Regions from separate parts of the Gardnerella swidsinskii genome, predicted to be linked through region 1. Evidence: riboswitches for the same ligand, from Rfam matches in the RefSeq annotation. Region 1 holds a riboswitch; each other region holds the start of a gene.

Region 1 (9,806 bases):
CTCAGTCAAGTATCTGAGAAAGTAACGCAAATAAGCAAAACATCGTTAAAAACTCAGCTAACCAACTGAGAAAGTAACACTTGCGCTCGCAAATGCTCCAATCCATACGCATAACAAACATCCAACCAACACACGCAAACACCACCAAACGACACGCCAAATAGGCGAGGGCTTGCATTTGAGAATATTTCGGGTATAGTAGTTACTCGTGCTTCGGCGCTGACATTGTTCAGTAAAGTTGCATTGCGGACATAGCTTAGTTGGTAAAGCGCAACCTTGCCAAGGTTGAGACCGCGGGTTCGAGTCCCGTTGTCCGCTCTAGGTCCGATGAGTTATTCGACCTTACGGTGGGTTAGCCAAGCGGTTAGGCAGCGGCCTGCAAAGCCGTATAGATGAGTTCGACTCTCGTACCCACCTCGATTAAGCTTCAAGCTTAATAAACAACCTGGGCGGTTGGCGCAGTGGTAGCGCACTTCCCTGACACGGAAGGGGTCACAAGTTCGAACCTTGTATCGCCCACTCGAAAGGATTGCCTTTCACGCATAATTAAAAAAATTTTGGGTGATTGGCGCAGCGGCTAGCGCACTTCCTTCACACGGAAGGGGTCATAGGTTCGATTCCTATATCACCCACAATATGTTCGCAGTGTAGAAGCACTGCGTTTTTTGTTATCTGGCTATTTTTTGTTTCCTAACTTACATATGAAAATTTTTGGCAGCCGAACATACATGCAACCACAAATGGAAGCAATATCTCATATCAACCAGCCAACCAGTCAACCAAGCAAGCAACCAATCATTTCTTCACAGAAACACACATGCAAATGTTCATTTTGAGTTCATTTAATATCGTGCTATACTCATCCGAGTACAAGTGAAAATTGCAGGGGTACTGGAAACAGTTGAGAAACACCCTTTGAACCTGTTTTGTTAAGACATGCGTAGGGAGCAATTACAGTAAGTGATTTCTTTCTATCACGATTTTCGTGATATCTTGCGTTGCCACAAAGTAGTAGCAGTTACACGAGTATCAACTAAACAATTAAAAAGTTTTTTAAAAAAACAACTAAAAAACTAAAAACCAAACACCAAAACCAAAAAATATCCGCCTGAATGTCACTTTTGGGAAAACTTGCACAAGTGAGGAGGAATACTGCACATGATTAATAGCAGCATAAGTGCTGAAACTATAGAATCAGCCATAAGCTGGCTTGCAGGATTCACAGAAAAACCAGGAGAACAAGGAGTTACTCGACCTCTTTACACAAAATCTTGGAAACAGGCTCTTTTTGCTCTTCGTCAACGATTTGAAAAACTCGGTATGACTGTGGAATTCGACCAAGTTGGAAACCTAATTGCAACTGTTGAAGGATGCGAAAAGCCAGAAAGCATAATAGCTTGTGGATCGCATATTGACACAGTTTCAAGAGGAGGTCGTTTTGACGGTCAACTTGGAATAGTTGCAGCCTATTTAGCAATTAAGAATTTACTTACTAGATATGGAAAGCCAAAGAAAAGTCTTCGCATTATCTGCTTAGCAGAAGAGGAAGGCTCACGTTTCCCATACGTATTCTGGGGTTCAAAGAATTTCTTCGGACTAGCCAAAAAAGAGGACGTAGAAAATATTTGCGACAGTGAAGGTGTTCCTTTCGAAACAGCAATGCGTGAAGCTGGGTTCAATTATCAAACAACTCAACCTAAGTTCGCAAATCTTGAAGCCTGGATTGAGCTACACATTGAGCAGGGACCAACGCTTTACAGCAATCACGAAGATTTAGGTATTATCACTAGCATTGCTGGTCAGCATCGTTGGGATATTCATCTTAAAGGCGTACAAAATCACGCTGGCACAACAATGATGTCCTACAGGCACGATGCAGTAGATTGCATGTCTCATATAATCGCCAAGAATCTTGACAAAGCTAAGCAAGCAGGCGACCCACTGGTACTTACTTTCGGTAGAATCAGCGTAGTTCCAAATCAAGTAAATATTGTTCCTGGAGAAGTTACTTTTTCAATGAACTGCCGTCATACAGATAAAGCTTTTCTTGATAAATTCTTGCAGGAACTCGACGAGGACATTCACGAAACTGCCAAGTCTTATGGCATTACAGCGCAGATTGATAAGTGGATGTCTGACGATCCTACACCACTTAGCGACGATATTATTAATCTTTTGAAAGATCAAGCTAATAAGCAAGGTTATGCATACAGGGTCATGCATTCAGGTGCTGGTCAAGATACGCAAATTTTTGCTCCGTTTGTAAAATCCGGAATGATTTTCGTTCCTTCGAAAGATGGTATTAGTCACGCTCCAGAAGAGTACACAGATCCACAAGACGCTGTTCACGGGGTAAAGCTTTTACGAGATGCTCTGCATAGTTTGGCTTATGAGGACTAACGAAAACCAACTAAAAGATAACGAAAACCAAACGAAAACCAAAAAGAAATGGAAATTTAGGAAGGACGCAAAAGGCATATACTATGCAAACTTCACTGCTTAGTTAACCGCAGCGAAGAAAAGTGAATATCGAATGAGAGTACAACGCTTATTCACGAATAAGAGGCTGATACGAAGGGGCGCACCACCACGGGTACGACATCCTTTCGTATCTTTTTTATTTTTGAGCAAAGTTGCGATTATTACTTTCAAAAAACTCAAAACACAAAACACAAAAAAGAATCAAATTTACAAACAAGAAAAGTAAGGAGGTGCGCATGCAAATTAGTAAACTGCTAAAAGATGAGCCAGTAGCTAGTAAAAACTTGGAATGTTACCGCGAGCGCGGCTACACCAACGAAGATTTACTGCCAAAGCCGCAAGAAAAACGCACAATGAGCGCTCTTAATTTCTGCACTTTGTGGATGCAGTCTGTACACAATATTCCTAATTATGCTGCAGTTGGCGCATTCCTTTTAATGGGATACTCTCCAATTTACGTAATGATTGGTATCATGCTTGGCGCAATTCTTACAGCAATTGTCATGGTTGCTAACGGTGTTGTAGGTTCCAAATACGGCATACCGTTTTCTATGCATTTGCGCGCAACATACGGAAAAGCAGGCGCTCAGCTACCAGGATTCCTTAGGGGAGTAGTTGCTGCAATCTGCTGGTATGGCATTCAAACATATATAGGTGCGAAAGCTTTAGAGATTCTAGTTGGCAAAATTTGCCCTGAGTTTCTTACTTTTGGAAACAAAATACCATTCGTAGGTTCGCACATACCTATTATTATTTCCTTCGCAATATTTTGGTTGCTTAACTTGGCGATTGGCTTAGGTGGAGGAAAGACTCTTAATAAGCTAACTGTAGTATTAAGCCCACTTATTTACGTTGTTTTTGGTTGCATGAGCGTATGGGCTATTAGCTGCGCTGGTGGATTATCTGCAATCATGCAGTATCATGCTACTGTTCAAGCGCCAACTAATTATGATCTTGGGCTTTTCATGATGATGGTTGTAAATTCTGTACTGGGCGTTTGGGCTGCTCCTGCCGTTTCTATTGCTGATTTTACGCAAAATGCAAAGTCAACTATGGCTCAACTAAAAGGTCAAATTGCTAGCTTCTTGCTAAGTTACGCGCTTTTTGCCTTTACAAGCGTAGTTATTTTAGTGGGCGGATCGCTTTTTTACCATGAAACTATTACAGATGTTCTTGTTATCATAAACAAGTGGGATAGTCTTCCTGCAATTGCAATAGCTACTGGGTTGCTTCTACTTACTACAGTTTGTACAAATGCTACTGGCAATATTGTTCCTGCAGCATACCAGCTAACTGCTTTAGCTCCGCGATTTGTAAATTATAAGCGTGGCGTAGTTATTGCAGCTCTTGTAAGCACTGTGTTAATGCCGTGGAAGTTTATGGCTAATATTACAGGCTTCTTGAATCTTATTGGTATGCTTTTAGGCCCAATTGCAGGTGTTCTACTTGCTGACTATTACGTAGTAAAGCGCACGCATATTGATCTTGATCAAATTTATTACGATACAAATAGCTCGTCAAAATCTGCTTATTCTGGAACTAACTGGATATCTTACACTTCTACGATACTTGGGCTTTTATTTGCTCTTTCCGGACAGATAATTCCTCTACTTTCACCGCTTACTCAAATCTCATGGATTGTGGGATGCGCTGTAGGTTTCGTGTGTCAAATATTACTATCAAAAGTTTTTCAGCCAACAATGGCTAAAGAAAGGAAATAATATGAACTACGATGTAGTAATCACAAACGGTTTGGTTGTATTCGATAATGAAGCAACTAAAACCGATATAGCAATTAAAGACGGCAAGTTTTCCGCTTTTGGAAGCAACTTTGCAGCAGAAAAAACTATTGACGCGACTGATTTAATAGTTGTTCCTGGAAAAGTTGATTCTCATGTTCATATTAATGCTCCAGGCGGCGGCGTTCGCGACGATTGGGAAGGTTTTGTAACCGCAACTTCTGCCGGCGCAAAAGGCGGTATTACTACAATGCTGCAAATGCCTTGCAATCAAATTCCTGCTACTACTGATGGAAAATCATTTGAGGCAGTTTTAAAAGAGGCTGAAGGAAAACTAAAAGTTGACGTTGGTCAAACTGGTGGTTTGGAGCCACAAAACCTCAATGGCGGAATATGCGAGCAAGATAAGCAAGGTGTTGTTAATTACAAGGCATTCCTTGGAACTACAGGCGACAAGGATTTGCAAGTTGATTTATACAATTGCGACGATTACTCCTTGTACACAGGTATGCAGCAGATTGCAAAAACCGGCAAAATTTTGATTATACATTGCGAAAACGCTCCTATTACAGACCAGCTTGGAAAGAAAGCTCATCAAATGGGAGCTAGAAAGCTTTCTGAGTTCGTAGCAACCAGACCTGTTTTCACTGAAGTTGAAGCTATTGAGCGCGCTTGTCTTTTTGCTAAAGAAACTGGATGCAGAATTCATATTGTTCATGTTTCTTCACCAGAAGGCGCTCAAGCTGTTGCTGACGCTCGTAAGAATGGCGTTGATGTAAGCTGCGAAACTTGCAACCATTACCTGTATTTCGACACTTCTGAGCTTGACGAGATTGGAAATATTGCTAAGTGCACTCCGCCAATTCGTGACAAGGAAAACCAGAATGGCTTGTGGGAAAAGGTTTTTGACGGTTCTATTAACTTCATTGTTTCCGACCATTCGCCAGCTCCTTTGAGTTTGAAGCAAACTGATGATGCTTTCACAGCTTGGGGTGGTATTGGTAGCGTTCAAAACGATGTTGATGTGTTCTTTGATGAAGCTGTGCAAAAGCGCGGAATGTCATTAACTCAATTTGTGGCATTGAATTCTAGCAATTCTGCAAAACGCTTTGATTTGAAAGGAAAAGGCAGCATACGTTTGGGTTATGATGCAGATCTTGCATTCATTAAACCAAATGCTCCTTATGTTCTTAAAGCTGAAGACCTTGAGTATCGCAATAAGTTCAGCCCGTACGTTGGTCGCACTATTGGCTGCCAGGTGGTAAGAACTTTACTTCGCGGTGAAGAAATTTACAGCAAAGAAAATGGCGTTTGCAAAGGCTTCAAGGGCAAGTTTATTCTTCATCCAGCTAAGGATTAGGTAGAATCTTTAAACGTAATATTTAAACGTAATATTCAAAACTTAAAGCATATTCTATAGAAAGGAGGTAAGTGTGCTGAAACTTAATCACGATACTGTGGATTATGTTGAGAACGAGAATTTACTTGAACTACTTAAGCGCGAAGGCTACGACAGTACTTTTGTTGCAATAGAAGTTGATGGTGAATTAGTAAAACGCAAAGATTTTGAAACTTTCATAGTTAAAGATAACGCAAAAATTGAAGTATTTAACATTATGGGAGGAGGATGAATGGAAAGTGACGATATTCGCGCAAAAGTTCTTAAACGTCAGCTAAAGGAAGATAATGATTTGTTTGCTCAACAATCAGTTTCAATACTTGGCTGCGGCGGTTTAGGATCAAATATTGCGTTGATGCTTGCGCGAGCCGGCGTAAAAAAGTTGTACATTTACGATTTTGACAGTATCGAGTATTCGAATTTAAACCGTCAAAATTATACGATTAACGAAATTGGACAACACAAAGTATATGCTACTAAAGCGCGACTTAATGAAACTTTGCCGTACGTTGAAGTAGAAGCTTTCGTACAAAAAGTTACGCCAGAATCGTTAGATGAAATTGCTGAGCGCTCCGACTTGTTTATTGAAGCATTCGACAATCGCGAATCAAAAGCAATGGTTCTTGACTATTTCATGAATCATCCTAACAAATATGTTATTACCGCTTCTGGCTTATCTGGACTAGGAGATATTAAGAACGTAAAAATTAAGCATCTTTCAAACGTGTGCTTAGTAGGTGATTTTAAGTCTTCTCCTGAAGAAGGCTTGTATTTGCCTTATGTTTCGATTATCGCAAGTTTAGAAGCGTTAGAAGCGTTGAAATGGATAAAAAATGGAGGAAATTATGGAGAATGAAGATTATTTAGAATTAGGTGGTAAGAAGTTTACTTCTCGATACATTTTGGGTTCTGGAAAGTATTCTGAGGAGCTTATTGATGCCGCAGTAAATAGTGCTAAAGCTGAAATGATTACTGTAGCAATTCGCTATAGCGAGAAAGCTGCAGGAATTTTAAAGCATATTCCAGAAGGCGTTACCATTTTGCCTAATACTAGCGGATGCGTAACTGTAGAGGAAGCAGTTAACACTGCACATATTGCTCGCGAAATGGGTTGCGGAAACTTCATCAAGCTTGAGATTATTCCTGATCGCAAGTATTTGTTGCCAAACAATGAAGCTACTTTGCAAGCAACAAAGATTTTGGCTGACGAAGGCTTTACTGTTCTTCCTTACATGTATCCAGATTTGTACTTTGCTAAGGCAATGCGCGACGCTGGAGCTGCTGCAATTATGCCTCTCGGCTCTTTGATTGGCTCTAACAAGGGTCTTGAAACTAAGAAGTTTATTCAGCTTATTATCGACGAAATCGATCTTCCTGTTATTGTCGATGCCGGCATTGGCGTTCCAAGCCAGGCTGCTGAAGCAATGGAAATGGGTGCTGCAGCTGTAATGGCAAATACTGGAGTTGCTACTGCAAACGATATTGTGCTTATGGCTAAAGCATTCAAGCTTGGTATTGAAGCAGGCCGCGCAGCTTATCTTGCAGGCCCTGGTCGAGTGCTTGAAAAAGGTGCAACACCATCTTCTCCAAAGCGCGATGACGAAAGCAAGTAAGCAAACAAATAAAATAAGTCTTCAACTTAAAACACTGAAAATCTGAAACAAGTAAGCCTTACAAGTGCAGCCAGTACTTGTAAGGCTTGCGACATACCTAATTTGCACTTTTTATGAAAATGATATAAGGTATTCACTTGTTTGCGGACATAGCTTAGTTGGTAAAGCGCAACCTTGCCAAGGTTGAGACCGCGGGTTCGAGTCCCGTTGTCCGCTCCATTTTTTCTCAATATTCGAAGCCGTCGTATTCTCTTATTAGCAATCTATTGATGAAATAATTTCGATAAATAATGTCGCGCATTTTATAACATGCATAATTTCTTATATACTAAAATAATGTGATTAAACGCCACATTATGTGCGCTAAAAATATAAAACAAAAACTCACATGCCACAAAGCAAAGTGAAAGAATGGGGATTATGACTAACAACATGCAAACTACTGAAAATTCAGAATCTCAGGAAGATAGTATGTTGCAACTACAAGAATCTCTTAACTCGTTGTGGTCAGAAGGCAATCCAATAGATATTTCGTCGCGCGCTAAAAAGTACGTTATTAAAGATTTTCCACAAACAAATATCAACAATCAATTAGGCTGGGTTCAACTTAACAAGAAAAAAGAATACACGTCAATTGGATTATTTAAAGAAGACGGAAGAAAATTCCTTCAACTAGCAGTAGCAGATTCAGAAGGGCGAATATTTCTCGGCAGCAAACTTAGCTACGAAGATATTCAAGACATGAGACCGCAACTTTCATTTGTAGAAAAAAATAATTCTTCACTGAAAGATTTACACCGTTTTTATGGAAAACAATATAAAAAAACAAAAATTACTCTAAAATGTGCATTTTCGGAAGCGTTTGACGAAACATACACCAAACATACAGACTATGATATGGATAATATCGTAGAATCCTATTTAAATGGCGACGCAACCGTAGAAGATTTTCTCGCTTCTTTAGAAAGCAGTAAGTCTAAAAGCGCGTTAAAACCAGAACAACGCTCTAAAACTTTTGCCGGAAAAATAAACCACTTTTCTAAAACTTTTTCAAAAATTAGAAAAGAAAACGTATTTTGCGTATCAAACGGAGACTTAGTTTTACAACTTTCAGAAGATAACGGTTTAATTAAAATCGGTTCGTGGATCTCACACGGGTTCGGAACTAAAAAAACTTATACTCTCGAAGAGTTACGAACTAAACTTCCAGAAAACTTACGATGCAATCTTACATACAGAAATGCAATAACAATAGCATTCTTTGCAGCATTATTCATTCCAGACATGCACAAGTCTTTAACTGGATTTGGTTACAGCAATATACTTCGCAGACTAGAACACGAAGCACCTTTAGGAGCAATACGAAGAAGTGTAGAAGACATAAAAATAGCGAAAAAAGAAAATTTAAGAGTTTCAGGTTTAGAAGAATATTTTGAAAAATTAATGCGCTCAACTGGAGCTTTAGAAACAGAACGCAGCCTGGAAGCAGTGCATGGTGCAGAACGCCTACACATGCAAAAATCTCAGCAAACAGAAGCAAACTACTTACTTTGGGATGATGCTTTGGAACCAAATGCTGCACTCAAAGTACTTAAAATAGAAGGCGCTATTAACCGTTTATATTCAATTTATGATTGTCTGCAAATTAACTCCATTATGGGAGGAAAAACTTGCGAAAATACTATAAAAGAAGAGCAGGCATCACAAATCGACATGGCAATGATTAAAGATGTTGCTTTTGCAGCAAGCGGTTCAATAGGTATGCAATTTTTTGGCAATCCTCTGATGGACGACAAAATAAGACCTATTTTGCACATGTGGAGAAGAGCAAAGCAGGTAAAAAATAACGATAAGTATTTCAATAAGATAGATAACGACAGTGAATGGTCCTATAGGCAGCGTCTTTCTAATCTTATTAGAAGTGTATACTTGCCGTTCCGTTTTGACGCGGAATTCCGATCTAATTTAGAAGATGGTAACGTGGCAATAAACCTTACTACAGCTGGAGCTGCACTTATGCCATCTGTAGCTTACGCTAATGAGGATAAATCTTGGAAAAATCTGAACGACGACGATAAAGAAAAACTAGCTACAAACTACAATCTTCAAGTTGGAATGATAATGTCTACTCTAGCTTTTGGAGCAAGCGGTAAAGTAAAAAATGTTTCTATACGCTTAGATTCAATAGGCTTAGAAGAGATGGTTACAGCACAAAACAATGCTATGAACAATCTTGTAAATCGTACTCTTAATGCGCTTAACGTTATGAATAGTGACGCTGCAAATAATGATTCATCCAAGCCAAAAGGAGATCCAAAAGACGGTGACATTCATGGAGACCCGTCTAAATTGCAAGAAATGCAGCAGACTAATATTAGTAACGCAAACAAGACAAACAATAATGTCATATCAATGCATGCGAGCGCAAGCAGCCAAGAATTAAACTCAGAAACAGACACAAACGCAGATTCTAACGAAAATCAACTGTCCGAAAACAGCATGGATAAGTCTAAAGAAGAAAATTCATTTGCAGCTTTTACTACAGCACCATCCATACGAGCTCTAACTACAGTT
Region 2 (9,806 bases), 120 kb from region 1:
AACCAAGGATACCAAAGAATAGCAGCTGATTTACATCGTGAATGCCTTGATGGCCACTACCAAAAAGACGCATTCCAGCTTCAACAAGAGCATACACTCCTACAAGCAGTAAAATAAGAGCTCCCGCAGCAGCTGTAATAACCTCAAGACGCGCCCAACCCCACGTGCGCTTACTATTTGGACGACGACGCATAAGAATTGCAGTAACTGTTGAAGCTGCAAGAACCGAAATGTCTGTAAGCATATGACCTGCGTCTATAAGAAGCGACAAGGAATTGGTTATGAAAGAACCAATTACCTCAGCAAAGAACACAGTTGCAGTAAGAGAAAGCGTAAGAAGCAAACGATGCTGATGTGCATGACTTGCGTGAATTGCTTCTGCTTGGGAAGCTGCGTTGGCATTATTGTAATTAGTATCGGAAGAGTTGACATTTGCATTCACACTGCTTGAGCGTGAACCAGTGCCGTTAGTTTGAATTACATCGTTATGATTATGCACTTTCCAACCTCCTAAAATATTAAAATATTTGGGCGATATCGTTTCTCAATATCATTCGCATTTTGCCTTATACGCAATGAACCCCAGCCTAAGCCGGGGTTCACTATTATCAATTACTTTGTCTATAACTATGTAATCACAAGCTGTCAACATGCACGCATTATGGGTTATAGGTAAAACCAACAGAAAAGCAAAAGGCGCCACACAGCTAAAAACTGTGCAGCGCTTTGTTTGTGCCTCCGGTGGGACTCGGACCCACAAGCCCGTAAGGGCGTCAGATTTTAAGTCTGATGCGTATGCCAATTCCGCCACAGAGGCAGCAATCACTTATTATGCCATATATCTAAGCAAAGAACAAGCTCAGCGTGTGGCGAGTAACTTTCTTCCCAAATCAAGCGTAATTCCGTCAAGCAAACCATGCTCACTTGCAACAAACGTATCCAAAACCCCACCGTGATCCTCATACGCAGCTTTTGCTAATCTCTCCAACACGCGACTCCAAATAACTGCTCCACCGCCAACAACATCCACACGCCCTGGGTGAATCGTCGCATACGTGCGCCTGCAGTCCTTAGGCATACGCAAAAATCGATTATTAACAGCGTAGGCCTGCTCTAACCCAATACGCACACCATCGACAGCAGTATGATCATAATGCTGCAATCCCATAGTCAAAGCAGCCATAGTTGTCACAGTTCCAGAAACGCCAATAATAGTACGAGCTCGCCCTGCAGGGACAACTTTGAAAGCGTCATCAATATGCTTGTCAATATCTTCAATCGCAGCTTGAATTTCCTCTTCAGTAGGAGGATCAGTATGCAAATGCCTTTCCGTCATTCTAACGGAACCAACATTCATGGAGTACGCCGCAGAAACCTTGTGCGTTGGCAAGCAGTCCCCATCCCCTCCAAGCACTAACTCAGTAGAACCTCCACCTAAATCAACTACGAGATACGGTGGCTGCAACTCATCGCGAGACACAACGCTTGTTGCACCAAGGAAGCTAAGAGCTGCCTCTTCAGTACCACTAATAACTTCAGGACGAACACCAAGCTCATCAATCATCATTTGTTCAAAAATCTCACGATTTTCAGCATCTCGTGTAGCTGAAGTTGCCACAAAACGAATCGCATCAACTGGATGTTCTTTCAAAACTTGCGCAAATTCGTGCGCAGCCTCCCTCACTCGTTCCAAAGCGTCATCTGCGAAACGATGAGTTTCGTCAATTCCCTGACCTAGTCTAACGACGCGAAGCATACGAGGCACAATATCTTTCATTCCATGCTCAGAAACTTGCGCAATTTTTAGTCGAATAGAATTCGTACCACAGTCAATTGCGGCAACCTGTACTGTTTTTTCTGCACAAGTAGTCGTGTCACTTTTCACAGCTTCGCCCTCTGCAGTTTTATCTTTTGCAATCGTTTCGTCTTCCACAACAACTTCCGTTTCAGTAGCATATGCATCATCGCTCCACGGAGTAGTACAGCGGCACACGCTAGGATCAAACTCATCTTTAATGCGCTCTAACACCATATCACCAATAGGATTTACACCTTTGCCCATTACCAATGTTTGCGCAAGCAAAGCATGCAAGCATTTAACACGAACTGGCATTCCACCAGCGCTCATCTGACTAATATGCTCTTCACTATCCCCCAAAGACACAGCTAATTCATGACGGAATTCCAAATAATACTTATGCGCACGCTCATATTGTTTCTTCAGATCTTCGTCCGATTGCAATAGCTCGTTATATTCTCGCATAATACCGTCTGCTTCTACGCGAGACACCGCTTTTACAGCTTCAGGACAGGTAAGGTAGCATGTAGTTGGGAATGGTGTGCCATCTTCTAAACATGGTCTAGTAATAACAGCAAGAGGTCTACCACAAACGCAACGCGCACCAACAGCTACCATTCCTCTAGGGAATCTTCCAAGTTGCTTTTCAACAATTGTACGCTCAGCATCACTTGCAGGTGTAGTAAATAAACGTTTCACAGCTTCTTCTGGAATATATTTCTTATTACTGTTCTGCATTTTATCTGAACTTTCTTGGCTGCTAGCCATGCGTTTCTACTCCTGTTAAAGCTGTTTTACAAATAAATAATCTTTTACTTTATCAGTTTATATGTTATAAGGATGGCACAGTATCTGGTTTGTCTGCTTTATGTATTGCATACATTAAGTCACTATACCAAGGCAAGACTGAATGAGTCTTAGTTTCGCTATTTTCTTGAGCAAATTCATTCGGAACTTTTCCAGTTACTGCTTCAGGATGCTCTACGCGAACAGCCTGCTCACCGGGAAAAATAAAACCGAGACGATCTCTAGCTTGAGCGGTAACGTATGCTTTGTCTTTCCATCGGTCAATATTATTATCCAACGTACGTTTTTGTTCACGTAAATCACTTTCTTCACGCTGAAGTGCATGAAGCTCAGATAAGCTTAACGCATAATTTCTAACTGTTGAAATGCACTCAATTGAACCAACAGTAACTACAAAAACCATAAATAAAAACACAAGTGGTCCTGAAAGTAGTCGACGCTGTTGCAATGGTGCTACATCTTCACCTAATGCTGTTTTACGACGCTTTTTCATAACCATACTCTCTAAATTACTTGATGTATTCGACGTGAAAACATCATACATTCCGCTAGTATCTTACGCGCTTTTAGATGCAAAATGCTGTTGTGCCACATTTACAGTCACGCTACATTTACAGTAACTCACATTTATTCGTTATTAAAATTAAAAAAACTGACGAACAAAACTGCAAAAAAATATTCAAATTTTTCTACTTAAACCAGTAATTTCTATTAATAACATCGATCATTTCAACTAATTGCTTTGTTTCTGCAATATCATGAGCACGTATTACACGTCCACCAGCCATAAACATCGCTGTTTCTGCAACTAAAGTGACAGGCAAACGATCTTCTTTATCTAAATTAAAAAGCTTCTTACCAAAGCCTTTTCTAGAAATCGCAACCAGTATTGGTCGACCAAAACGATGCAATTGATTAATATTGCGCATCATTGCATAATCTTGTTCACCATCAGCAACCTTTGCATAGCCAATTCCTTGATCAAGAATAATCCTATTTAAGTCAACTCCTCCATCAACAAGCATTTTTAAATTATCGCTAAAGAATTGACACATAACCTTTGTTAAATTGTCATATTCTGTATCTCTATTGCTATGCATTGTTACTAATCCAACGTTAGAATCTGCCATAAGCTTTACTTTTTCTGGAGAATCAAACGCACGAACATCATTTATAATATCTACGCCAGCTTCAATTGCAGCTTCCATTACAGGTAACTTGTAAGTGTCTACTGCTACAGCAATTTGAGGATAATTTTTGTGAATATACTTAATAGCAGGCATAACGCGACTTATTTCCTCTTCTGGAGTAATTTCTAAATAACCGCCAGGTTTTGTAGTTTGACCGCCTACTTCTATAACATCAGCACCAGCTTCAACTATTTCTTTAATATGGCTATTTACTTCGTCTTCACTTTGGTACTTGCCGCCATCATAGAATGAGTCAGGAGTAATATTCAAAATCGCGTAAACTATCGGCTTGTCAAGTGTATCAAAGCAGAATCGCCCTGCATTCCACACAATTGCTTTTTGCTTTAATAGCGAGCGCAAACTTGCAAGTAATTCTTGATCTTCGTACCATGCTTTTTCGCACTCTTGCATAAAAGGTTTAAGAGCAATAAGCGGCAAAATGAAGTCAATAGAAGACTCGGAAACTTTGATAGCTGTATCAAAATGATCGAGAAAATCAGCTACTTTGCTTAAATCGTTTTCGCTAATATTTTCCCACGTGCATAAAATTTTTTGATTTACACAAAGATCCTGCAGCAACGCTATATCTGCAATACTTTTAGAAGACGCATTCTCCAAATCGCTTTCAATAATTCGCATTTGTATTCTTTCTTTCTAAAACCTCATATTTAAAACTAAATTTATATTCCAAACTAATTAAAAACTTCGCTACTTTCAATAATATTAATCCAATTAGTGTCGCTAGTTTTATTAAGCTTATCTTGGATGAGCTCATGATAATTAGCATCGTCTGCGCTTATTTCAAGCAAAGGAACTAATACGAATCTGCGATTATCTCTTTCTTTGTGCGGAATCGTAAGATTTTCACTTTTTATAGTTTGACCACCAAAATCAATAATATCTAAATCGATTGTTCGAGGACCCCAACGAACTATGCGCTTTCTGTGAAGACGCTGTTCAATATCATGAATAAAATCAAGCAATTCAAAAGCTGTTAAATCAGTGTCCAAGCGTAAAGCAATGTTATAAAAACTGTCTTGCACTACGTCACCAACTGGTTCAGTTTCATACACTGAAGAAACGATAATATTGCTTATATGCGAATTTTGCTTCAATAGCGAAACAGCTTGACGCAAATTAAGTAATCTATCACCTATATTACTTCCAACACTTATGTATGCACTAGAAATCATATTTCCCCCAAAAAAAATAATTCAATTTATAGTTAAAAGTATATATCATGAACAGTTAGGACTAGCCAACTTTATAAATTCAAATAATAAATAAGCTAATATCAAAAATTTTTATAACAAAAATGTCGCTGTAAATTCAATACTCTTGAAGAGCAATCAAACCTACAACGACATTTTTCAATACGCTTTTATCTAAAATCTGTAAAATATTTTAGATTCAAAAGTAGTATTTTTTAGTTATTTTATTTTTGACTTATCTATTTTGCTTGAGCTTTACTCAAAATTGTATCTGCAGAATGTTGCAATTTTTGCAACTCTTCTTGAGTCAAATCAAGCTGGCATTGCTTAACAATTCCTTCTCTACCAACAATTGCTGGGTAAGAAAGATAAGAATGGTATTCTTCGCGATAGTTTGAAACAGGCATTTGCTCTTTAGAATCCGAAAGAACTGCATCCACTAAACGAACTGCAGCAGCAGCAATACCGTAGTTTGTGTACTTCTTTCCGTAGAACACAGTAAAACCGCCTTCGCGAGTTTCCTCATCAATAACGTCTAAATCCATGTTCTTTTCTTTAATAAGCTCTGTTATAGGCTGCTCAAAGACCTTAACAGTAGACCACGCAACGAATTGCGAATCACCGTGCTCTCCTAAGCTATATCCCTTAACAGCCTTTGGATGCACGCCAAAGAACTTGCCTACTGCACGATGCAAGCGCGCAGAATCAAGCAAAGTGCCAGTTCCAATAATCTTTTCGTAAGGAAGACCAGTAGCTTCCTTGTAAAGCTGGCAAATAGCGTCGCAAGGATTTGTTATGTCGATTAAAACACCGTGGAATCCAGAAGCCTTAATCTTTGCACCAACTTCTGCAACTTCCTTACGATTATACTTAAGCTCTGCAAAACGATCTGGATGAGGAACGTCTAAAAGCTTTATATGACCCAAGGCGCTTACGATTACCTCTACGTCTTTTAATGCTTCATAATCATTAACCGTAATATTAACGTTAAAAGGCACATTATCCATTGAATCTTCAAAATCCAATGCGTCGGCATTCACCTTTGCCTCATTAGTATCATAAAGATACAAATCATCAGCGTGACCGCCAACAACAAGTTGATGCGCTACTGCTGCACCAACGTTTCCCATGCCTATAACTGCTACTTTTCTCATATGAAACATCTCCTTCCGTTTTTAGTTTTCCATAAAAAATAGCACTATTTTGATGAGAATAAAAGTAATGTTAGAAAAATTTATATATTTTTTCAAAAAATCGCTAAAATATACGAAAAACGGTCAGCCGTAAACACGACTGACCGTTAAAACTCAAAGACTCAAGAAGCCACTAAGTTACTTAAAACTAAAAGTTACTTCATATACTTCTTGCAAGCCTTGAATGCGCTGTAACCAGCATACTGAGCGGTAGAACCAAGCTCTTCCTCAATCTCAAGCAAGCGGTTGTACTTAGCAATACGCTCGCCACGAGCAGGAGCACCAGTCTTGATTTGGCCAGTGTTCTTAGCAACAGCAAGATCAGAAATGGTGGTATCTGGAGTCTCGCCAGAACGATGGGAAACCATAGAAGTGAAGCCGTTCTTAGTTGCAAGCTCAATAGCGTCGAGGGTTTCGGTGACGGAACCAATCTGGTTCAACTTCACGAGCAAGGAGTTAGCTGCACCAAGCTCAATACCCTTAGCCAAACGCTTTGGATTGGTGACAAGCAAGTCATCGCCAACGAACTGCAAACGATCACCAAGACGCTTGGTGATTTCTGCCCAATCATCCCATCCTTCTTCCTGGAATGGATCTTCAATGGAAACGATTGGATACTCGTTGATGAGCTTCTCGTAGTAATCAAGCATGTAAGCAGATTCGCGCTCTTCGCCATCGAAACGATACTTACCAGTTTCCTTGTTGTAGAACTCAGAGGAAGCAACGTCAAGAGAAATACCAATCTGCTTGCCTGGCTCGTAGCCAGCGGCTGCGATTGCATCCATGATGTACTTCAAGGAATCCTCATTGGACTTCATCTTTGGAGCGAAGCCACCTTCGTCGCCAAGACCAGTAGCCAAGCCTTCCTTCTTCAAAACATTCTTCAAGGTGTGATAAACCTCAACACCAGCGCGCAAAGCATCGCTGTAGGTTGCGAAACCGTATGGAGAAATCATGTATTCCTGAATATCGGTTGCAAAATCAGCGTGAGCACCACCGTTCATGATGTTCATGTTTGGAACTGGAAGAATGTGACCATTGGTGCCGCCAATGTAGCGGTACAACGGAAGCTGAGCAGACTCAGCAGCGGCGTAGAGAGCAGCGAGGGAAACGCCGAGAATTGCGTTAGCACCAAGCTTGCCCTTGTTTGGCGTGCCATCAAGCTCGATCATCGTCTCATCAAGAGCGCGCTGATCGGTGGCATCCATGCCAATAACCTTAGGAGCGATTACTTCGTTGACAGCCTTAACAGCTTCCAACGTGCCCTTGCCCTGATAACGGGACTTGTCGCCATCGCGACGCTCCCAAGCTTCTGCTTCACCAGTAGAAGCACCAGAAGGCACTAAACCAATACCCTGAGCGCCATCTTCGGTCTCCAAATAAACCTGAACAGTAGGATTTCCACGAGAATCCAAAATTTCGCGTGCATATACGCTTTCAATAGCTGCCACAACTACTCCTTTATACCTATGGGTTGTGATGACTCTTTTAAGACTAGTGCGTTTTATGGACGTTATATTGAGTACCAGCGTATTTATGCCGTGAACGTTCACAATATTTTGATTCAACTCGAGTCATATGAGCCAATTGTATATTTTTAAGCAATATTGTTTATAAATATCGATTTAAAATATACTTGTCCATACCCTTAAGTGATAATGACCTCAGACACGGGGTGCGCAACTACATCGTGCCAAACAACAATACATATAGTGTTGCGCTGAGAATACACTCGTTGAACCTGATATAGCTAAAACTATCGAAGGGATTGTCGCATGACTTACAGTTCGCCTAATAAAGCGAAGAACATATTGAAGATTGCATTTAAAGCGGTATCTTCATGTAAAGTGTGGATTTCAACTATCCTCATTTTGGTTTTGTGGTTTTTCACAACTCTTTCTCCAACCGAAGACCGTTCTTTGCCATCCCCATATGAAGTAATACAAGCTTTTATTGATTTAAACAACGAAGGCATATTATTAAAATCCTTAGGAATAAGTATTTTACGAGTTCTTTTAGGACTTTTGTTAGGAATTATTTTTGCTGTTCCAGCAGGAATACTTGCAGGAGGCAGTAAGCTTGGCAATATTGTAGTTGATAAACCAAGCCACATGTTGAGGTCAATTCCATTCCCGGCTTTAGCTCCAATATTAATAATTTTCCTCGGAATAGATGAAACGATGAAAATAGCACTTATAGCTGTTGGCGTTTTTGGACCTATGTACGTTAATATTCGCGACGGAGTTCGTAATATTGATTCAAAACTTCTTGAATTAGCGCAGGTTTATCACGTTAAAAAATCTACTATTTTTATATCTATTTTGCTTCGCGGCACACTTCCAAGTTTTATGACAGGTTTGCGATTTGCAATATCTGTAGCATGGGTTGCATTAGTGACTTGCGAAACAGTTAATTCTTCTATTGGAATTGGATACATTCTTTCAAGAGCACAAGAATTCTTTAGACCAGATCAAATGATGGCATGCGTTATTATGTACGCAATTGCAGGTCTTGGATCTGAGCTTACTGCAAACATATTAGAGTATCTTCTTATACCTGAACGCAGATTAAATAAAAAATCACGCCAATAATCTAGTAATATCAACATTTTTCTAAAGTTAACTACTTTTTAAAATGCATTAAATTGCTTTTTAAGAATTAGTCAATATTTAGATTCAACAACCAAATAACAACAACCAAACAAACAACAGATAAACAAAACAACAAACAAAACAACAAACAAAAGGAGCTGTATATCATGGCCAATTTAAAAATGCGATTTTCTAAAAAGAGCATTATTGCATTAATCTGCGCTGCTTGTGCAACTGTATCTCTTGCAGCTTGCGGAAGCTCACAAAAATCATCAAACGCTTCTTCAAAAGAAGATGCTGGAACTATGAGAGTTGCTTATCTTTCTACAGCAAATTATCTAACTACTTTGAAAAATGAGAAATTCCTTCAAGAAGAATTTGGAAAATCTAAAGTAACTTACACTGGTCCTTACACTCCAGTTGACGGTCTTACTGCTGTGATGAGCGGAAATGCAGATGCTACAACTACTGGAACTGGACGCTTCATTGATTTGATTGCTGAAGGACAGCCATGGGTAGCTTTTGCGCTCGAATATTACAATGGTGATTCTCAAGGAATCGTTGCATCCGCAAAAAGCGGAGTGAAAACACTAAAAGACTTATATGGTAAGAAAGTTGCTATTATTCACAACGGTGACACTGGCGATTACATGCTTCACCGCGCATTTGATAAAAGCGGTTTAGACGTTTCTAAAGTTAACAAAGTTGAGATGAGCCCTAAGAACTTCCAGGCAGCATTTACTTCTGGACAGATTGACGCAATTTCCTCATTCGATCAGAATCTTGCTGCAGCAATGACAACTCCAGGCGCAAAATTGCTTGTAAATGCTAAAAAGTACGGCAATATGAACGTTACTATTCACATTGTTTCTAAGAGCTTTGCCAAAAAGCATCCAGATCTTGTTAAGAAGATGTACAAGGCTCTTGTTCGCGAAGCAGAAAAGTCTCATAAAGAAAACAATGTTATTGGAAACGCTTACAAGCAGCTCGGAGCAAGCGAAACTATTATTAAGCAA
Region 3 (9,806 bases), 120 kb from region 1:
GAAGTTCAGCAGATTTTAGATGAAGCTAATAATCTTAATGAAGCGCACAAGGATGTTAGTGCTGGCGCGCTTCCGTTCCTAAGCCACGGCAATTCTAGTAGCGAGGACGATAAGGCTCTTAAGGAGTTAATTGGTTCTGATCCAAGCAAGAAGGATGCAGCACTCACTGCTTTGGAAGATGCTCTTGCAAAGAAGGATCCTGCTGCTACTGCAGAAGAGATTAAGAATGATCTTGACGCAGCCAAGCGCCAGAACGCAATTAACGAGCAGAATGCTAAGAATGCTGGTATTGCCAAGCTTGATGCTAAGAAGGCAGAACTTGATGCAGCATACAAGGCGTTGAATGATGAGCAGAAAGCAAAAGCTAAAGATAAGTATGAAGCTGCCACTAAGGCAATCGATGATGCCAAGAACACTGTTAACAGTGCAACAAAGCCTTCTGACATCAAGAATGCTGTTGATGGCGTGAAAACTTCGTTTGATGACGCAAACAAGGCAATCGAAGATGCTAAGGGCAAGCGCGATACTTCTCAGAACACATACGATGATCAGTCTGTACTTAATAAAGAAAAGGAAGATCAGAAGAAACGCATTCAAGATAGTGATCTTCCAGATGCTGAAAAGCAGAAGGCTATTGATGACATCAATGATGCAAAGAAGATTGGCGACCCAACTGCTATTGCTAATCGCGCTTTGAAGGCTAAGAAGATAGAGGATGCTAAGAAGCAGATTGCTGCGCTTGATCATTTGAACAATGCGCAGAAGGAAGCTTTCAAGAAGATTATTGAAGATACTGATGCTTCTGATCACAAGAACGCTGACGGTACAACTTCTGACGACATCGACGACGCGCTTGCCAATGCTACTGCAACCGATACTGCCATGGCTCGTCTTGAAAAGCTGAAAGAGATCGCTGATAAGTTCGCTAAGGGCGACAAGTATAAGGGTCTGCAAGAAGGCAATGAGCAAAAGAAAGCGTTTGACGATGCTGCTACTGCTGCTGGAGCCGTGCTAGACAAAGCTAATGGCGATCCTAAGGATGCGGATCAGGTTAATGAGCTGTATAAGGATCTTCTTAAGGCAATGCAGGATCTTGACAACACAGTTAAGGGCGTTGGTGTTAATACCGCTAATCTTCAGGCGGAAGTTGATAACGATAAGGCTCTTAAGCCAGACGCTACGGCAACTCCTGCAACTAAGGGTGATTCGGTTTATACCACCGCTTCTAAAGATAAGAAGGATGCGTTTGACGCGGCTTTGACTGAGGCTGAAGCTGCTTTGAAGACTGCTAACGAAGAGAATGAGAACGCGAAGAATCCTAACTCGACTCCTCTTACTCCTGAGCAGGAAGCTCAAAAGCAGAAGGCTGTTGACGACGCTCTTGACAAGCTCGTTAAGGCTCGCCTTGCTTTGGATGGTGTTAACACCAAGCCGTTGCAAGAAGAGATTGATAAGGATAGCAACGTTAAGAACTCAGATAGGTATACGTATTCTACTACGACGGAAAAGAAGACTGCGTTTGATCAGGCTCTTCAAGATGCTAAGGATCTTATCGATAAGCTAACTGGTACGAAGAAGGCTGCTGCAGGCGAGGAAGATGTAACAACTAAGACTCAAGCTGAAAAGCAGAAGCTTGTTGACGCTGCTCTTGCAAAGCTTAAGGCAGCTGAAGAGGCTCTTGACGGTAAGAAACCAACTCCTGGTTCTGGTTCTGAAGCTGGTTATGGTGTGAATGATAATGCGCCTACTACTGTGGATAAGGGTGAGTTGAATGTTCAGATTCAGGGTGCTGAGTCTGATTCACAGCCTGGAAATGCTGGTAATGGTAACGCTGGTGCTGGCGTAAACTCGGGTAATGCAGGTAACGCTGCTAACACCAATGCTGCCAACGCTAACGCTAATAATGCTAATGGCGCAAGTTCTGCTGCTGTGAACGCTGCGGTTGAAAGCAATCCGGCTGTGAAGCAGGCTGATGCTCAAGTTTCTAAGGCTCAGGCGGCTTTGGATGCTGCTTTGGCTGAGGCTAAGAAGGTTGCTGCTGATCCTAACGCAACTCAGGCTCAGGTTGATGCTGCGGCTAAGAAGCTTTCTGCTGCTCGTAAGGCTTTGGCGTCTGCTAAGGCTCATGCGGCTGATGTTCGTGCTTCTGTGCGCGCTCAGGTGTTGAAGAGTGGTAGTGTTGCTCAGCTTAGTAAGACTGGTAGTGACGTGTCTGTGTTTGGCTTGTTTGCTGCAACTCTTAGTGCTGCTGGTGCTGCGCTTTTCTCAGCTAAGCGTCGTGGTACTTCTCGCCACAGTAATAAGTAGAATATTTGCTAGCTGATCTGGTTATTGCAGATCAGCTAGTTTTAGAGCTGCTTAATGTTTGCTTAATTGTATTCAGTAAGTTTGCTGAGTATTGAGTTAATTAGCATAATGAAGTTAATGTAAAAGTGCCTCACTTTGCGTCTTTCTTTACTACGCAAAGTGAGGCATTTTTGTATGCGAATATTTTTATCTAACACGAATTGAAACAGTCGTGAAAATATGGGAGAATTACCACATGACTACAGTTATTATGCATACTTCTGAAGGCGATATAAAAATCAATTTGTTTGACAGTAAAGCGCCTGAAACCGTCAAAAATTTTGTTGGCTTAGCTACTGGTGAGCGCGAGTGGCTTGACTCATTCAGTGGAAAACCTTCGCATGAGCCATTCTACGATGGTTTAACTTTCCACCGCATCATTAAGGATTTCATGATTCAGGGTGGCTGCCCACTCGGCAATGGAACTGGCGGTCCTGGATACGAGTTTGACGATGAAATTGACGCATCCTTGAAGTTCGATAAGCCTTATTTGCTCGCTATGGCAAATGCTGGAAAGCGTCGCGGTCGTGACGGTCGTTTGCATGGCACTAACGGTTCGCAGTTCTTCATTACAACTGTGCCAACTCCATGGCTTGATGGCCACCATACAATTTTCGGCGAAGTTGCTGACGATGAATCGAAGGCGGTTGTCGATAAGCTCGAGGCTGTCGCAACGGATCGATCTGATGCTCCTCTTGAGCCTGTAGGTATTATTTCTATTGAAGTTTTGTGATTAAACGTTATTTGATTTAATACTCTTTAATATTCTTTAATACTAAAGTTCTTAATTGCTAATCCGACATTTTCTATACGCTTGTGTACAGAAAATGTCGGATTTTTGCTGTAAGGCGGCAGAAACTTTACAACGCATGCAACGGAAAGGTTGTATTAATAGAATTTAAATGCGGATATAAAGAAAGCGAGTCTTATAGCAAGCATAATAGCTCACTATAAAACTCGCTTTGGTTCATATCAACCTTCTTCTATTATTATTCGTTGTAAGTATTGTTATTGAAGCACTTGCAATTCAGTTTTTGCTTCCGCACTTCCGTACCTCATCATTTTATGCTTTCACGCTTTGATACAACGATGAGCCGGATTCTTGGAACTTTTTGCTCATCTCTTTCATACCATCGGCAATTGCCTGACTGCGTGCTTCTTCAACGAGCTGCTCCTGCTGAGCTGCTCCGCCAAAACGCTTACGAATATTTTGCGAAATAGCCATCGAGCAGAACTTTGGTCCGCACATCGAGCAGAAGTGCGCCATTTTTGCCGGTTCTGCAGGAAGTGTTTCGTCGTGGAAGGCGATTGCGGTATCTGGATCATAGCTTAAGTTGAACTGATCCAACCAGCGGAACTCAAAGCGAGCCTTACTGATTGCGTTGTCGCGATCCATAGCATGTGGATGATGCTTAGCAAGATCAGCTGCGTGGCAAGCGATCTTATACGCAATCACGCCTTGCTTCACGTCATCCTTGTTAGGCAACCCCAAATGTTCCTTAGGAGTCACATAGCAAAGCATTGCGGTGCCGTATCGCGCAATCTCCACGCCACCAATTGCGGAAGTAATGTGGTCATAGCCAGGTGCGGTATCCGTAGTCAAAGGACCAAGCGTATAGAATGGAGCATTCTGGCAAATTGCCTTTTCCATCTCAATATTCATACGCACAGTGTCGAATGGCACGTGACCAGGACCTTCAATCATCACCTGTACGTCATGCTTCCAAGCGATCTTCGTAAGCTCGCCAAGCGTCATAAGCTCGGAAAGCTGAGCCGCATCGTTAGCATCAGCCAAGCTACCTGGACGCAAACCATCACCCAAAGAGAATGCAACATCGTACTTTGCGAAAATCTCGCATAATTCTTCAAAGTGCGTATACAAGAAGCTCTCTTGATGATGTTGCAAGCACCATTCAGCCATAATTGAGCCACCACGAGAAACAATACCGGTTACGCGGTTTGCAGTAAGCGGCACGTAGCGAAGAAGCACGCCAGCGTGAATAGTCATGTAGTCAACGCCCTGCTCGCACTGCTCAATAACAGTGTCGCGGAAAAGCTCCCAGCTGAGCTTAGAAGCATCATCCTCAACCTTTTCCAAAGCCTGATACATTGGCACTGTTCCAATTGGCACAGGGGAGTTGCGCAAAATCCATTCGCGCGTTGTGTGAATATCGTTACCGGTGGAAAGATCCATAACGGTATCCGCACCCCACTTCGTGGCCCACGTAAGCTTTTCTACTTCTTCGTCGATAGATGACGTAACAGCAGAATTACCCATGTTTGCGTTGAGCTTAGTCAAGAAGCGCGAGCCAATAATCATAGGTTCAGCTTCAGGATGGTTAATATTGCAAGGAATTACAGCACGTCCGGCTGCAACTTCTTCGCGAACCAGCTCTACATCGCAATTTTCGCGCGTTGCAACATATTGCATTTCCGGAGTAGTGATTCCGTGGCGAGCGTACCACATTTGTGTAATCGGATGATCCGCGCCCTTCATTGGCTTATGCGTGCGTCCACGCCATTCCTTAGAAGCCTTACCACGCTTAATTGCGCGCTTGCCGTCGTCTTGAAGATTGCGCCTGCGACCCTCATATTCCACAACGTCACCGCGGTCGCGAATCCAGTCAAGGCGAAGCGGAGCCAAACCTTCCTTCGGATCGCACTTTGGACCTTCTGTATTGTAATCCTTAAAAGGCGGGTTAGGACCTACGCCAGGAGTATCCGAAAGCTTAATTTCCGTATAAGGAACTTCCAAATCATAAGAACCATATTCATACTCAAAATGAACTGGAGTTGTTTTGCGAATATGAGCTTTATCGCGCTGAGTGCATCCGCGAGCTGCAACGTCAACTCGCTGTTGTTTAGCTAATTTCGCAGCATCCTTTGCTTCTTTCGCATTAATAAAAGTTGGCTTCTTTTCTTGAGTTTCTGAAGATTTTGATTCAGAATTTTCTGCAACTATCACTCGCTTAGCGTAGCCGTGCTTTTCTTCACCTCGCACAGCTTTCCAATGTTCAACAAATTCACGCATAGTTGATTCTGGTGTTTCTGAAGAATACAATGCTTCAGAAACGAACCATCCTGCAGCCTTGGTGTGAGCGATTGTATCGATATCGTCGAGTGCAGTTCTTCCGCCAACTAGAACTGGAAAATCACTTGCGGAACAAATCGTATTAATTTTCGCTTCGTCCAGCGTTGTGTGATTTGCTTCCAATTCGTAAGCGGCAGTAGTGCTTTCGCATCCTTCTTCAGGATTGCGCATTGCTGTTACGCAAATGTAATCAATGCATCCATCTGGAAGTTCGTTTATTACTTTAACTAAGCTTTCGGTTTCAACAGATAAGCCGATTACAGCATCTTCGCCAAGAAGAGCGCGAGCCTCTCTAGGCTCCATGTCGCTTTGTGCTAAATGCACTCCGTCAACTTTGATGCTTTGATTGCGAGCTTGCCAAACGACATCAACACGCTCGTCGATAACAAAAGTTACAGAATCGCATTTGTTATTGTCTTCGATGATTTGTGCAATATCGCGTGCAATAGTAGTGATTTCTTTAGCGTTTTCATTGTTGCAATGAAGACGAATAAAAGTCGCTCCAGCGCGCAAAGCATCATCGACAATATCGGTAAGCGGACGATTATTACAAGCTTGTGGGTCTGCAATAAAGCAGGCGCTTAGATTAAATTGATTACGCATTGATGCGTACGGATAATTCGATGTCATACTAAAATCGTTGCTCCCTACGTTGTATTAACTAACAGGTTCGAAGGGTTAGGCAAACTAATACCATCTCAGCCTTCTTTCGAAAGCACCCCTGCAAAATGTCGAATTACCAGCAAGTTTACACGATTATGTGCATTTAATTGGTGGTGGGTATGTTGCGAATTTCTTTAGCGTTCGTGATGATTGATTGCGCGTGAAATAAAATCTCCCAAGCTTTGCACAATCTGCACGAGAATAATACAAAGGATAACAGCAACTGTCATCACATCGTATTGATAACGCTGGTATCCGTATCGTATTGCAATGTCTCCGAGTCCGCCTGCGCCAACTGTTCCAGCCATTGCGGAGAATCCAAAAAGCGTAATAAATGTAAGCGCAGCTCCGCGAATTAGCGAAGGTAAAGCTTCCCACAGCAACACTTTGCAAACAATTTGCAATTTGCTTGCTCCAAAGCTTTGTGCTGCTTCAATTAAGCTTCCGTCAACTTCGGCTAAAGATTGTTCAACTACTCTAGCAACGAATGGTGCAGCCGTAATCACCAGAGGCACAATAGCCCCAGGAACTCCCAAAGAAGTGCCAACTATGAGACGAGTGAAAGGAATTATTGCAACTAATAAAATAATAAACGGCACAGAACGCACGATGTTAACAATCCAGCCTAGAACTGCGTTAATTGGCGCGTTGGGGCAAATGCCTTTTTTGTTTGATGTAATGAGAAGTACGCCAACTGGAAGTCCAATAAGGTATGCAAAAAGTGTTGCAACTGATGTCATTACGAGTGTGTCTTGCACGCCTTCAATAAGTAAGTTGCCGTAGTCGTTAAAAAATTGTGTAGCAGCTTCTAACATTGTTATTTCACCTCGTTGGTAAGCGCGTTTGTTTGTTCGTCTGTTTGTGCGTTTTCTGGCTTATTGTTAAGCTCGCTTGCAATCGTGCTTGTAATTTTAGCGCGATGATTTTCCTGTTTTTCATCTGCAATAAGAGTTCGCAAAATATCGCTTTGTGGATTTGCAAAAAGCGTATCAGTGTCACCTAATTCCACAATGCGTCCGCCATCAATCATTGCAACTCGGTCGCAAATATTTCGTGCTACAGCCAGCGAATGCGTAATAATAACAAGCGTTACGTTGAGTTCGCGGTTAATTCGGCTCAATAAATCAAGGATTTGCGCAGTAGTTGTGGAGTCAAGTGCGCTTGTTGCTTCGTCGCAAAGCATAATCGACGGATTATTCGCCAATGCTCGTGCAATTGCTACGCGCTGCTGCTGTCCGCCTGAAAGCTGGCTAGGGTAGCGGTTTGCAAAATCTTGTAAACCAACTAAGTCAAGTAAGTAGTTTGCGCGTTCTTCTCGTTCCTTTTTTGCAGTGTGATTCAGCTCTAATGGGAAAGTGACGTTTCGCAATACTGTACGCTGCTGGAAAAGGCTAAAATTCTGGAAAATCATGCCAATATTAGTGCGTACTTTTGCAAGTTCTTTATCTTTTACTTCGCTAATATCATTTCCGTCAATAATAATTTTGCCGGAAGTTGGTCGCTCAAGCAGATTCATGCAACGAACTAGCGAAGACTTTCCTGCACCAGAAGAACCAAGGATTCCGAATACTTCTCCCGATTCAATAGTCAGATTAATGTCGTGTAATGCTTCGTTCGCTTTGCTACCTTTGCCGTAGCTTTTGTGAAGATGTTCGATCTGAATCATGCTTTTCCTTAACAGATTATTGCTTTCTGTGTGAAATATACTTCGTTACTAACTAGAGTTACTAACTAGAGTTACTAACTAGCGTCATTAACTAGATTATTAACCAGCACGCACATTACGTATATTACACGCTTATAAAATAATGCCGCAAAGCATACACGAAGCATACACATGCGGCATTAGGTGGCTACATTGTGAGTATTTTTTAGAAAACAGGGAGCACAGCGCCTTTGTAAGTTTTAGTAATATAGTCGCGCACTTCGCTTGTCTTCAAAGCTTTGAGTAAGGCTTTGATTTTTGCAAACTTTTCAGAGCCCTTCTTTACTACAATAATATTTTCATAAGTTTTAGCCGCAATGCCTCCAACTTTTTCTGAAGTAAGTGGGTCTTTAGTTGGGTTAAAACCAGCTTGAATAGCGTAATTGCCGTTCATGGCAGCAAGATCCACATCCTTAATGGCAGTAGGAACTGTTGCCGCTTCAAGTTCTTTAAACTTCAAATTCTTAGGATTCTCAGTAATATCTTTTGTAGTAGCGTTAATATCCTTTGGATTCTTCAACTTAATCAATCCGGCATCTTGCAAAAGAAGCAATGCGCGAGCCTCATTAGTAGGATCATTTGGAACTGCAACAGTTGCTCCGTTTGCTAATGCTTTAATCGTCTTGGTTTTTCCTGGATACAATCCAAATGGTTCAAAATGAATTCCACCTACTGAAACAAGGTGAGTTCCCTTTTCCTTATTAAAGTTGTCAAGATAAGGCAAATGCTGATAGTAGTTTGCGTCAACTTCGCCTTCTTCAGTAGCTGTATTTGGCTGCACGTAGTCAGTAAATTCCTTTACTACTAGCTTGTAGCCTTCTTTTTGCAAGATTGGCTTTACAACTTTATTTAAGATTTCAGAATGCGGGGTAGGTGAAGCTGCAACAGTAATGGTCTTGTCATCCTTTGCGCCTGCTTTTGAGCTACCGCAGCCACTTAAAGTGAAAGTCGCTAATGCTGCCAGTGCTGTAATTGATGCAATAACTTTAATTTTTCGCATATTTCCTGCTCCTTGTTCGGTGAAATTTGTTTAAAGTTAAATCCCCTTCGCGAGTAACGAATTATCAATATAGGCGAGAAAAATCAATAATTCTACACTTTGCTTATTAGTATTATTTATGACGTGTTAATAATTCGCATACTTGCAGTGTGGAAAGAGAAAAAATAAGTTTTTCAACACGTCGCTTACTTGCAATGAAGCTATCTACTAGACTGTAATGTATGAGTTTTTTGCGATTGGCGTTAGCGCAGATAGATACCTGCGTTGGGAACATTGATAGCAACGTTGAAAAAGTTTTGAAGTATGCTGCGCGCGCAAAGCAGTCGGGTGCTCGCATGGTTGTGTTTCCTGAGATGACTTTGACTGGGTATCCTATTGAAGACCTCGCCTTGCGTGCCACGTTCCGCACAACTGCACAAAAAGCTGCAGACTTGCTTGCAACAAAACTTGCGGAAGAAGGCTTGGGGGAGCTTTACGTAGTAGTTGGAACTGTTGGCTTTGACGAGTCTGCTGGAAAGCCTCGAAACAGGCTTCTCGTATTGCATGAAGGTAAATCTGTGTTGCAATACGACAAGCATTTCTTGCCAAATTATGGTGTTTTTGACGAGTTTCGTATTTTCTCTTCTGGCAATAAGTGTGAGCTGCTGGAAGTAGATGGAATGCGTCTAGGTTTTGCTATTTGCGAAGATATTTGGCAAGACGGCGGTCCTGTTGCGCGTTTGGCAAAACTTGGTATCGATGCGCTAATAACTATGAACGGTTCTCCATATGAGGAAGGTAAAACTCATGTGCGCTTGAGTTTGGCTCAAAAGCGCGCTGTTGAAGTCAATGCGCCAGTCGTATATGTGAACCAAGTCGGCGGCCAAGATGATTTGGTTTTTGACGGTGGAAGTTTTGTTGTTGATGCTGACGGAACTTTACTTGAACGCTCGGCAATGTTTGATGAAGATTTGTCGTTTGTTGATTTTGATAACTCGCTGAAAAAGCAGAAAGTTTCAAGC

The links. Region 1 has a riboswitch for thiamine pyrophosphate ahead of K9E37_RS00535 (hydantoinase/carbamoylase family amidase). Riboswitches for the same ligand answer to the same signal wherever they lie in the genome.
Region 2: it holds a riboswitch for thiamine pyrophosphate, as region 1 does, so the genes downstream of both, K9E37_RS00025 (ABC transporter permease) here and K9E37_RS00535 (hydantoinase/carbamoylase family amidase) in region 1, are expected to answer to the same signal.
Region 3: it holds a riboswitch for thiamine pyrophosphate, as region 1 does, so the genes downstream of both, thiC (phosphomethylpyrimidine synthase ThiC) here and K9E37_RS00535 (hydantoinase/carbamoylase family amidase) in region 1, are expected to answer to the same signal.

The regions. Positions count from the first base shown of each region.
Region 1 is NZ_CP083176.1:124,602-134,407, forward strand. Features, by position in the region: tRNA gene K9E37_RS00515 (tRNA-Gly) at 246-318, shown strand; tRNA gene K9E37_RS00520 (tRNA-Cys) at 347-417, shown strand; tRNA gene K9E37_RS00525 (tRNA-Val) at 448-519, shown strand; tRNA gene K9E37_RS00530 (tRNA-Val) at 560-632, shown strand; TPP riboswitch at 875-964, shown strand; gene K9E37_RS00535 (hydantoinase/carbamoylase family amidase) at 1,159-2,400, shown strand; gene allW (allantoin permease) at 2,718-4,202, shown strand; gene allB (allantoinase AllB) at 4,204-5,580, shown strand; gene thiS (sulfur carrier protein ThiS) at 5,654-5,851, shown strand; gene thiF (sulfur carrier protein ThiS adenylyltransferase ThiF) at 5,852-6,475, shown strand; gene K9E37_RS00560 (thiazole synthase) at 6,465-7,232, shown strand; tRNA gene K9E37_RS00565 (tRNA-Gly) at 7,376-7,451, shown strand; gene K9E37_RS00570 (tetratricopeptide repeat protein) at 7,653-9,806, shown strand, end outside.
Region 2 is NZ_CP083176.1:5,274-15,079, reverse strand. Features, by position in the region: gene K9E37_RS00065 (cation diffusion facilitator family transporter) at 1-442, opposite strand, end outside; tRNA gene K9E37_RS00060 (tRNA-Leu) at 734-817, opposite strand; gene K9E37_RS00055 (DUF501 domain-containing protein) at 860-2,536, opposite strand; gene K9E37_RS00050 (FtsB family cell division protein) at 2,631-3,104, opposite strand; gene folP (dihydropteroate synthase) at 3,295-4,434, opposite strand; gene folK (2-amino-4-hydroxy-6-hydroxymethyldihydropteridine diphosphokinase) at 4,488-4,988, opposite strand; gene K9E37_RS00035 (L-lactate dehydrogenase) at 5,246-6,160, opposite strand; gene eno (phosphopyruvate hydratase) at 6,355-7,650, opposite strand; TPP riboswitch at 7,861-7,985, shown strand; gene K9E37_RS00025 (ABC transporter permease) at 7,975-8,790, shown strand; gene K9E37_RS00020 (ABC transporter substrate-binding protein) at 8,958-9,806, shown strand, end outside.
Region 3 is NZ_CP083176.1:249,306-259,111, reverse strand. Features, by position in the region: gene K9E37_RS01090 (MiiA motif-containing surface protein) at 1-2,307, shown strand, start outside; gene K9E37_RS01085 (peptidylprolyl isomerase) at 2,543-3,079, shown strand; gene thiC (phosphomethylpyrimidine synthase ThiC) at 3,410-6,067, opposite strand; TPP riboswitch at 6,065-6,170, opposite strand; gene K9E37_RS01075 (methionine ABC transporter permease) at 6,235-6,915, opposite strand; gene K9E37_RS01070 (methionine ABC transporter ATP-binding protein) at 6,918-7,766, opposite strand; gene K9E37_RS01065 (MetQ/NlpA family ABC transporter substrate-binding protein) at 7,972-8,805, opposite strand; gene K9E37_RS01060 (NAD+ synthase) at 9,027-9,806, shown strand, end outside.